Regions from separate parts of the Micromonospora sp. DT4 genome, predicted to be linked through region 1. Evidence: predicted binding sites of a transcription regulator. Region 1 holds the regulator's gene; the other holds the start of a gene.
The links. The regulator HspR, encoded in region 1, represses chaperone genes until heat shock. The targets are predictions, from matches to a motif close to TTGAGTNNNNNNNACTCAA.
Positions count from the first base shown of each region.

Region 2: the regulator HspR is predicted to act here: its motif matches at 3,507-3,525, upstream of lon (endopeptidase La).

Region 1 covers NZ_JBNCKT010000091.1:15,340-20,478, reverse strand. The annotation lists gene ACLQ24_RS22115 (cation:proton antiporter) at 1-263, shown strand, start outside; gene ACLQ24_RS22110 (hypothetical protein) at 473-904, shown strand; gene ACLQ24_RS22105 (hypothetical protein) at 1,055-1,249, opposite strand; gene ACLQ24_RS22100 (heat shock protein transcriptional repressor HspR) at 1,379-1,819, opposite strand; gene dnaJ (molecular chaperone DnaJ) at 1,850-3,037, opposite strand; gene grpE (nucleotide exchange factor GrpE) at 3,126-3,884, opposite strand; gene dnaK (molecular chaperone DnaK) at 3,932-5,139, opposite strand, start outside.
Region 2 covers NZ_JBNCKT010000093.1:10,674-15,812, forward strand. The annotation lists gene ACLQ24_RS22255 (DEAD/DEAH box helicase) at 1-580, shown strand, start outside; gene ACLQ24_RS22260 (DoxX family protein) at 628-1,032, opposite strand; gene lon (endopeptidase La) at 1,153-3,483, opposite strand; gene ACLQ24_RS22270 (histone-like nucleoid-structuring protein Lsr2) at 4,305-4,652, shown strand; gene ACLQ24_RS22275 (hypothetical protein) at 4,754-5,139, opposite strand, start outside.

The sequences.
Region 1 (5,139 bases):
GGGTCGGCATCGCCGAACCCGGTCGGTGGCGGGCCGGCCTGGCGCTCGTACCCCGCGGTGAGTTCTCCATCGTCATCGCCGGACTCGCCGTCGCGGCCGGCAGCGTCGAGCCGCGGTTGGCCGCGCTCGCCGCGACGTACGTCCTGATCACCGTGGTGACCGGACCGATCCTGGCCCGGCTGCCCGACTTCCCGTGGTTCAAGCGGTGGTTGCGCAACCGCGCGTCGGCCCAGCGGCGCGAGCCGGTTCCCGTCCACGACTGACGTCCACCGCCGCTGTCCTGCCCGGTGAGGTAGGGCAGCGGCGGTGGCCAGGGCACCCGAACGGGCGTTCGGGCCGGGCCGGACGACGGATGCCGAATTGCGCCCTGCGGGTACTACCGCAGTAACCGGTGGCGGGTTACCGTTTCGCCCCAGCAGCCAGGGTCCGCAGGCAGTGTTGCCACCCGCGGGCGAGAGCGGAAGGTTGGCCGGTGAGCGTGCAGGAGTCGACGTTTCACGGCTTCGCGAACCCCGTCGATCCGAGCCCGGCGGAGTTGCGGGCTTGGGCGTACCAGCCGGATTCGGTGCCGTTGGCGTCCATGCCACCCGACTGGGACCTCCTGGTCTCCGGTGACCGGCTGGTGTTGACGCTCTTCGAGCTGGCCATGGACCCGACCTGCCCGGCCCGGCGCTTCGCGCTGCACTGCCTCTACATCTACGCCGCCGACGGCATCCGGACGAACTTCCGGGCCCACCCGAAGCGCCGCTTCCGCAAGCTCGTCGAGCAGGCCGAGCGCGACGGCGACGAGCTGATGAGGATCTGGGCGCACAACGGTCGCGTACTGCTGGCCCGGCCGGATCTCTTCGTCTACCGGGACTGGTGCGAGGGCGGCCTGGTCCGCGAGAACCGCCGACTCGGCTGACATGATCGTTGGTGCTTGAGCAGCGAACTGCCCGGCGTGTCGAGTCGCTCAGCCGCCAACGATCACGCCCGCACAGCGCCGCACCAAGGCTCGTGCACGGCGAACGGGCCGGGACCCCCCGTGGGTCCCGGCCCGCACGTTGGTCGCCGGTCAGTCGCGCTTGCGGTCGGTCTCGGCTCGGGACGGGTCGACGCCGTGGTCGCCCTGGTCGGCGAACCGCCCCTGCTTGATCCGGTCCCGGAAGGTTCCCTCGGTGACCTTGTCGAACTTCTCGCGGACGGTGTCGGCCAGACCTTCCAACCGCTCTTCCGTCTGCTGAGCGACTCTCTTCGCCGGCTCCGCCATCGCTCCCCCTCGCCATGCCGGTAGGCCCGAATTAAGCCGTTTGTACCCCGTATTGACAGGTTAACGGAAGCGGCCCGGTCCGCGCCGAGAAATCGGAGCGCGGGCCGGGCCGAGGGAGCGGTACGTGGGTCAGCGGTCGGTCGTACGGCGGGGACGCCAGACCACCAACGCGGTGGACGTGCGGTTGGTCGGCACCAGATCCCGACCCGGGAAGCGGGCCAGCGACTCCAGCTCGGCCACCCGGCGGTACGCGGCGTCCAGTTCCGCCTCCAACCGCGCGACCCGCTGCTGCGCCTGCTCCAGCAGCCGTTCCAGCCCGATGATCCGCTTGACGCCGGCCAGGTTGATCCCGTCGTCCTGACTGAGCCGCTGCACCTCGCGCAGCAGCACCACGTCCCGGACGCTGTACCGACGGCCACCGCCGGCAGCCCGGCCGGGCTGCACCAGCCCCAGCCGGTCGTACTGGCGCAGGGTCTGCGGGTGCATCCCCGCCATCCGCGCCGCCACCGAGATCATGAGCACCTTGGCCTCGTAGGCAGGGTCACCCGAACCGAGGAACTCGCCCGACATCGCGCTCACCTCCGCGTCCATCCCACCGGACTAACCGACCCGACGCACCCGTGCGTCGAGATGTTCCCGCGCCGCCGGAGGACTCTGCTCGGCGAACGCCTCAAGAGCAGCCCGCGCCTCGTCCGTCAGCCGGGCGGGCACCACCACGTCCAGGGTGACCAGCAGATCGCCGGCCTGCCCGTCGCGACGGACCACACCCTTGCCCCGGGCCCGCAGCACCCGTCCGCTGGGCGTGCCCGGCGGCACCCGTAGCGTCACCGCGCCGTCGAGCGTGGGCACCCGCAGGTCCGTGCCGAGCACGGCCTCCGCGAAGGTCACCGGCACGGTCAACGTCAGGTCGTCTCCGGTACGCCCGAACAGCTCGTCCGGCCGGACCTTGACGTGCACGAACAGATCGCCGGCCGGGCCACCGCGCTCACCCGGCTCACCGCGCCCGGCCAGCCGGATGCGTTGGCCGTCGGCCACCCCGGCCGGGAAGCGCACGTTCATCGTGCGGGTCTTGGTGACGCCGCCGCTGCCGTGGCACTCCGGGCACTTCTCCTCCACCACGGTCCCGACGCCCTGGCAGTTGCCGCACGGCTCGGAGAAGCTGAACGACCCCTGGTTGCGGGTCGTCACACCGGCCCCGTGGCAGACCGAGCAGGTACGCGGCTGGGTGCCGGGCTTGGCGCCGTTGCCGTGACAGGTGTCGCAGACGCCGGGAGCGCGCAACGTCAGCGGCAGGGTCACCCCGCGCACCGCGTCGCCGAAGTCCAGTGCCACCTCGGTCTCGACGTCCCGGCCACGGGCCGGGCCGCGCGCGGCGGCCTGCCCACCGGCCTGCCCGCCCGAGAAGATCGAGCTGAACAGGTCCTGGAAACCGGCCCCACCGCCGAAACGGCGATCACCGCCACCAGCGCCACCGCCGAACAGGTCGGAGACGTCGAACGGCATCCCACCCGGCTGACCACCGGCCCGGGCGTTGCGCCGGAACGCGCCCGAACCGAACAGCGAACGCATCTCGTCGTACTCCCGGCGACGGCCGGCGTCCGACAGCACGTTGTACGCCTCGGACACGGCCTTGAACCGCTCCTCGGCCTTCGGGTCGCCCGGATTGTGATCCGGGTGCGATTCCCGGGCCAGCTTGCGGTACGTCTTCTTGATGTCATCCGCGGAGGCGGCCTTGTCCACGCCGAGCACGGCGTAGAAGTCCTTCTCAAGCCAGTCCTTCGAACTCACCGGTCCACCACCCCCTTCCGACCGTCGTGGCCCGGCCGCCCCGCCCACCGCCGCGCGGGGGACGGGACGGCCCGGTCACCGTCTCGCACTATTCCGGATCCGCGACCGCGACCAGCGCGGGGCGCAGCAGCCGCTCACCGAGCTGGTAGCCGCGCCGCATGACCTGCACGCAGGTCGGCTCGCTGACCTCGGCCGAAGTCTGGTGCGCGACCGCCTCGTGCCGGGTCGGGTCGAACGGGTCGCCCTGCCCGCCGAACGCGTTCAGGCCGAACTTGCCCAGCGCGGTGGTGAGCTGTTCCGCCACCGTGCCGAACGGCCCGACCAGGTCGCCGTGTTCCCGGGCCCGGTCCAGGTCGTCCAGGATCGGCAGCAGCGCGGCCAGCACCGAGCCGGTCGCCTGCTCCTGCACCAGGGCACGGTCACGGTCGACCCGCTTGCGGTAGTTGGCGTACTCCGCCGACACCCGCTGCAGGTCCCTGGTTCGCTCGTCGAGCTCGGCCCGGAGCGCCTCCAACTCGGCGCCGAGCGAGGTGCCCGTGCCACCGCCGTCCACCGGCTGCGCCGGGGCGTCCACCACCGGCGGACCGGACGGTTCCGGCCCGTCGGTGGAGTTGACCTCGATCTCGATCTCGTCGACCACGACCTCAGCGTCCTCGACCAGACCCTCGGCCGGTACGCCGGTCTCCGCGTCCGCGGCGGTGCCCTCCGGCTCCGCCGTGTCGGCGAGCTTGCGGTTGTTGCGGATGACGACCCGCTCCCCGTCGCCGGTGGCCGGCTCCGTGGGCGCGGAGCCACCCGGCGTCGACCCGGTGTCGCCCGGGTCGGCGGCTCGTGGCTTCTGCGTCATGCGGCTACCTCATCCCTTCGCCGTGGATACGTGTCGGAGGCCGATGGTCACTTCTTGCCGTCCTCGTCCACGATCTCCGCGTCGACCACGTCGTCGGCCCCGCCGGCCTGCGCGCCACCGGTCGCACCGGTCGCACCGGTCGCACCCGGACCGGCCTCACCGCCGGGCTGGCCCTGCTCGGCCTGCTGGGCGTAGAGCAGCGAGCCGGCCTGCTGGGAGACCTGCGCCAGCTTCTCGTGCGCGGACTTGATCTTCTCGATGTCCTGGCCGCCCAGGGCACCGCGCAGTTCGCCGAGCGCCTCGTTGAGCTGCTCGCGGTTCTCACTGGGCAGCTTCTCGCCGCTCTCGGCGAGGAACTTCTCGGTCTGCCACTGAAGCGCCTCGGCCACGTTGCGGGTCTCGGCGTCGTCGCGGCGGCGCTTGTCCTCCTCCGCGTGCTCCTCGGCGTCCCGGCGCATGCGCTCGATGTCGTCCTTCGGCAGCGAGGAGCCGCCGGTGATCGTCATCTTCTGTTCCTTGCCGGTGCCCAGGTCCTTGGCGTGCACGTTGACGATGCCGTTGGCGTCGATGTCGAAGGCGACCTCGATCTGCGGCACACTGCGCGGCGCCGGCGGAAGACCGGTCAGCTCGAAGGTGCCGAGCTTCTTGTTGTAGGCCGCGATCTCCCGCTCACCCTGGAACACCTGGATCAGCACCGACGGCTGGTTGTCGTCGGCCGTGGTGAAGACCTCGGAGCGCTTGGTCGGAATCGTGGTGTTGCGCTCGATGAGCTTGGTGAAGATGCCGCCCTTGGTCTCGATGCCCAGGCTCAGCGGGGTCACGTCGAGCAGCAGGACGTCCTTGACCTCGCCCTTGAGCACGCCGGCCTGGAGGGCGGCGCCGACGGCGACGACCTCGTCCGGGTTGACGCCCTTGTTGGGGTCGCGGCCGGTGAGCTGCTTGACCAGGTCGGTCACGGCGGGCATCCGGGTCGAACCACCGACCAGGATGACGTGCTCGACGTCGGAGATCTTGATCCCGGCGTCCTTCACGGCCTGCTCGAAGGGGACCTTGCAGCGGTCCAGCAGGTCCTGCGTCATCCGCTGGAACTCGGCGCGGCTGAGCGTCACGTCGAGGTGCAGCGGGCCGGCGGAGCCTGCGGTGATGTACGGCAGGTTGATGTTGGTGGTGGTGGCGGCGGACAGCTCAATCTTGGCCTTCTCGGCGGCCTCACGGAGACGCTGAAGGGCCATCTTGTCCTGACCGAGGTCGATGC
Region 2 (5,139 bases), on a different contig from region 1:
CGGCCAGCGAATCACCATCGACAAGATCCCCACCGTGGCCGACATGCGTACCCGGCGGTTGGAGCTGACCCAGGCGGCGCTGCGGGAGAGCCTGCTGGAGGACGACCTCGACCCGTTCCGGGTGATCGTGGAGACGCTGACCGACGAGTTCGACCTGATGGAGGTCGCGCTCGCCGCCGTGAAGCTGGCCCACGAGGTGACGTCGCCGGGCTCCGACGACGAGGAGGAGATCCCGCAGGCCCCGGTGCGCGCTCCGCGCGAGGGTCGCGCGGAGTTCGGCGGCCGGGGCGGCGATCGGCGGAGCGGGGGCCGGCCACGCGCCGCCGGTGGAAACACCGTCCAGGTCTTCGTCGGCCTGGGCCGGCGCGCGGGGGTACGCCCCCAGGACCTGGTCGGCGCCATCACCGGCGAGACCGGCATCCGCGGTCGGGACATCGGCTCGATCGAGATCGCCGACCGGTTCTCCCTGGTGGAGGTGCCGCAGGGCGTGGCCGACGAGGTGATCGCCGGGCTGCGCCAGAGCACGATCAAGGGCCGCAAGGCCACCGTGCGCCGCGACCGCGGACGCGACGAGCGCTGAGCGCGCCCGCCGGCGACCACCGGGTACGGCGGTCGCCGGCGACGGCCTCAGAAGGAGTACGGGCCGAAGCGTCCCCACGCCACCACGGCGGCGAGGACGAGCAGCACCGCGCAGGTGATCGCGCCCTGGATCTCCGTCCGACGCTCGGCCGCCGTGTCGCGCTTCTTCCTGTCATGCAGGTGCACGAGGGTGCCGCCGATCATGACGATGACCAGCCCGACGGCTGCCAACGGAGTGAGCACGGTGGCGACGCCGGTGAGCGGGGGCAGGACGAGCCCGACGGCGGCCAGCACCTCGACGAAGCCGAGTGCCCTCACCTGCGACGGCGGGACCGGGTCCACCCACCGCATCACGTCGCGCAGCTTGTGCTTGGGTTGGGTCAGCTTCGCCAGGCCAGCGCCGGCGAAGATGGCGGCGAGCAGGATCTGGATGATCCAGAGCACCAGGTTCACGGGGTTACCTCCGGGGGCGCCGCCTCGCGGCGGAGGGGTGTCGAACGCGTCAGCCAAGACAGTACGGACATCGATGACCCCCGCCGTCACGGGGACGGCGGGGGTCGTCGATGTGGAGCGTCAGACCGTGAAGAGGGCCGGTCCGTCCAGCGCCTGGACGTCGGCCGGGCGCAGCGCCAGGGCGAGCACGTCGGCCACGTCGGCCAGGGTGTGCACGGTCAGCGCCGCACGCACCTCGCTCGGCAGGTCGTCCAGGTCCGGCTCGTTACGCGCCGGGATGATCACCTCGGTGAGGCCGGCCCGGTGCGCGGCGAGCAGCTTCTGCTTCACCCCGCCGATCGGCAGCACCCGACCGGAGAGCGTCACCTCGCCGGTCATCCCGAACTCGGGGCGGACCGGACGGCCGGTGACCAGCGATGCCAGGGCCGTGACCATGGTGATACCGGCGCTGGGGCCATCCTTGGGCACCGCACCCGCCGGGACGTGCAGGTGGATCCGGCGTCCCGCCAGGGCGTTCGGGTCGATGCCGAGCCGACGCCCGTTGGAGCGCAGGTACGACAGCGCGATGTGCGCCGACTCCTTCATCACGTCGCCGAGCTGGCCGGTCAGGGTCAGCCCCGGCTCGCCCTCCATGCTCGTCGCCTCGATGAAGAGAACGTCACCGCCAGCGCCGGTCACCGCGAGCCCGGTGGCGACACCGGGAACCGCCGTCCGCTCGGCCGACTCCGGGGTGAACTTCGGCCGCCCCAGGTAACCGCTCAGGTTGTCGGTGTCGACGCGTACGGGCGACGAATCGGTCGCCAGCGTCACCGCCACCTTGCGCAGGATCTTGGCCAGAGCCCGTTCGAGCTGCCGAACGCCCGCCTCACGGGTGTACTCCCCCGCGATCAGCGCGAGCGCCTCGTCGGCGACGCTGACCTCGTCTGCGGTCAGACCGGCCCGCTCCCGCTGCCGGGGCAGCAGGTGGTCGCGGGCGATGGCGACCTTCTCGTCCTCGGTGTACCCGTCCAGCGTGACCAGCTCCATCCGGTCCAGCAGCGGGCCGGGGATGGACTCCACCACGTTGGCGGTGGCCAGGAAGAGCACGTCGGACAGGTCCAGGTCGACCTCCAGGTAGTGGTCCCGGAAGGTGTGGTTCTGCGCCGGGTCGAGCACCTCCAGCAGGGCGGCGGCCGGGTCACCGGCGTAGCCGGCGGCCAGCTTGTCCACCTCGTCGAGGAGCACGACCGGGTTCATCGAGCCGGCCTCACGCAGCGCGCGGACGATCCGGCCGGGCAGCGCGCCCACGTAGGTGCGCCGGTGACCGCGGATCTCCGCCTCGTCGCGGACGCCGCCGAGCGACACCCGGACGAAGTTGCGCCCGAGCGCCCGCGCCACGGACTCACCGAGGCTGGTCTTGCCCACTCCGGGAGGGCCGGCGAGGGCGAGCACCGCGCCGGAGCCGCGACCGCCGACCACGCCGAGGTTGCGCTCGGCGCGACGGTTGCGCACCGCCAGGTACTCCAGGATGTGGTCCTTCACGTCGGCGAGGCCGGCGTGGTCGGCGTCGAGCACCGCCCGGGCCGCGGCCAGGTCGATGTTGTCCTGGGTACGCGTACCCCACGGCATTTCCAGCACGGTGTCCAGCCAGGTGCGGATCCAGCCCGCCTCCGGGGACGCGTCACTGGCGCGCTCCAGCTTGCCGACCTCGCGCACAGCCGCCTCGCGGACCTTGTCCGGCAGGTCGGCGCTCTCCAACCGGGAGCGGTAGTCGGCTGAGCCGTCCGGCTCGTCCTCGCCCAGCTCCTTGCGGATCGCGGCGAGTTGCTGGCGCAGCAGGAACTCCCGCTGCGACTTCTCCAGGCCCTCGCGGACGTCGCTGTTGATCTGCTCGGTGACCTCCTGCTCGGCCAGGTACGCCTTGACCCAGCCAACCAGCAGCTCCAGTCGGGCGGTGACGTCCGGCGCGGCGAGCAGCTCGGTCTTCTGGTCCAGGGTCAACCAGGGCGCGTAGCCGGCCGAGTCGGCCAGCTCGGACAGGTCGGTCATCCGCTCCACCGCGTCGATGACCTGCCAGGCGCCCCGCTGCTGAAGCACGGAGGTCACCAGGGCGCGGTACTCACGGGCGAGTTCGCGGGCACGGCCGGCGGGAGCGGGTTCGTCGAGTTCGGTCGCCTCCACCCAGAGCGCGGCGCCGGGACCGGGCACGCCGGAGCCGATCCGCGCGCGGGACAGGCCCCGGACGACCGCGGCGGGCTCACCGTCGGGGAGCCGGCCGACCTTCTCGATGGTGGCGACCACGCCGACTGGGCCGTACTCGCCGTCGATACGCGGGACGGCCAGCAGTTTGCGGTCACCGGTCGCCCGCGCCGCGTCGATGGCGGCCTGGGTGGTCGGGTCGAGGGTCACCGGGATGACCATGCCGGGCAGCAGCACGGCGTCGGTCAGGGGAAGTACCGGAAGAGTTGCCATCGAACACCTGCTGTCGCATTGAGTTGAGCGTGTCTCACTCAAGTAACAAAGCGTTCCCCTTGTTCCGGCGTGTGACCCAGACCACTGTCCAGCGTCCGTCGACGGGTCGGCGACAGCAGCCCCCGGACCGCCCGGGTGCCGCCGGCGGTATCCGGGCGGTGGCCGCCATCCGGCGGACCACGCCCCGCGTACGGGTGGTCGCCATGACTGCTGGGCGGCCTGCCGGCGGAGCTTCTGCGTGCCCTGCTCGGACCCGCCCGCGTCGCGTCCGTCGACCTCGATGGCGAGGAGCGCCGCCTTCCGCGGGCGATCGCCACCGGTCGCAGCACCGTCGACATCGCCGAGGAACTGCACGTCTCGGAACGGACGGGGAACGAATGACCGCCTCTCTGCTGCGCAAGCTGCGGGTCTCCAACCGGGCGGAGGCGGCGGCAGTCGCCGGGCACGCCGGCCTGCTCACCGATTGACGCCGCGTACGTGTTCAGCCAACGTCAACGGCATGATCATGCCTTGTCGAGACTCTCGCCGATCTGGTCAAACCATTACAGAGCGGACGGCCACAGCTGGCAGGAGCGGCTGCAGGGTCAAGATCGACCCACCGTATGAGCGCATAACCACAGGTCAGACCGATTCGGCCGCCCATCTACTCACGCTGAACAGCTACGACGCCGCGCCCACGCCTGCGATTCCGGCCCGTTCGCTGTTTTGTGCCGCACTCAATCGCGACGCGCCGAAATGAATGGGACGCATATTGTTGCGGATTCCCCGGCTGGTAGGTCAGACTTTGGACACATCCCGCCACACACAGGGAGTAATCAGCAATGGCGAGAAAAGTAATCACGGTTCTGACCGACGACCTCGACGGCGGGAAGGCCGATCGGACGGTCGAGTTCAGTCTCGACGGCGTGGCCTACACCATCGACGTCTCGGACGAGAATGCGGGTGTCCTGCGTAAGGCGCTGGACACATACATCAATGCGGGTCGGCGGATCGGTCGGGGCCCGGCGGACAACACGCGGACAGTTCGGCGGCCGGGGCGACCCACCGGCGCGGGAATGGATCGCGAGCAAAACCGGGCGATCCGGGAATGGGCCGTCAAGAACGGCTACAAGATTTCCGAGCGGGGCCGGATCCCGGTCGAGGTCGTCGAGGCGTACAAGAGCCGCTGACACGCGGCACAGCGAAGGGGTCCCGCCGTTTCGGCGGGACCCCTTCGCTGTGTGCGCGGTCGGCCACCCGGGTGCTGTCCGCCCGGATGGCCGACCGCCGATCAGTTGACGTTGATGCGGATCGAATCGAACGCCGGGGTCTGGTTCGCCCGCTCCATCATGGGCAGGCGGTGCGAGCCGTCACCGGCCCAGACCGAGCACTGCGCGGTACCCGACTCCGGCAGACCCGGGATCTGGATGGTCACCTCGTCCGGCTGGGCGCCACCGCGACCGTCCTCGGTGGCGACGAAGAACGCCGGCACCTCCTGCGGCTCGGGCGGCGCGGTCAGGCTGTCCAGCATCCGGCAGGCGGTGTGGAAGTGACCCCGGACCAGGCCCTGGGCGTTGAGCAGCGAGCTCTCCACGTAGTAGCCACCCTGACCGGCCGCGAGGAACCGGTCCCGGACCAGGTTCTTGGTGCTGACCCGCAGGGTGAAGGGCTGGTTGC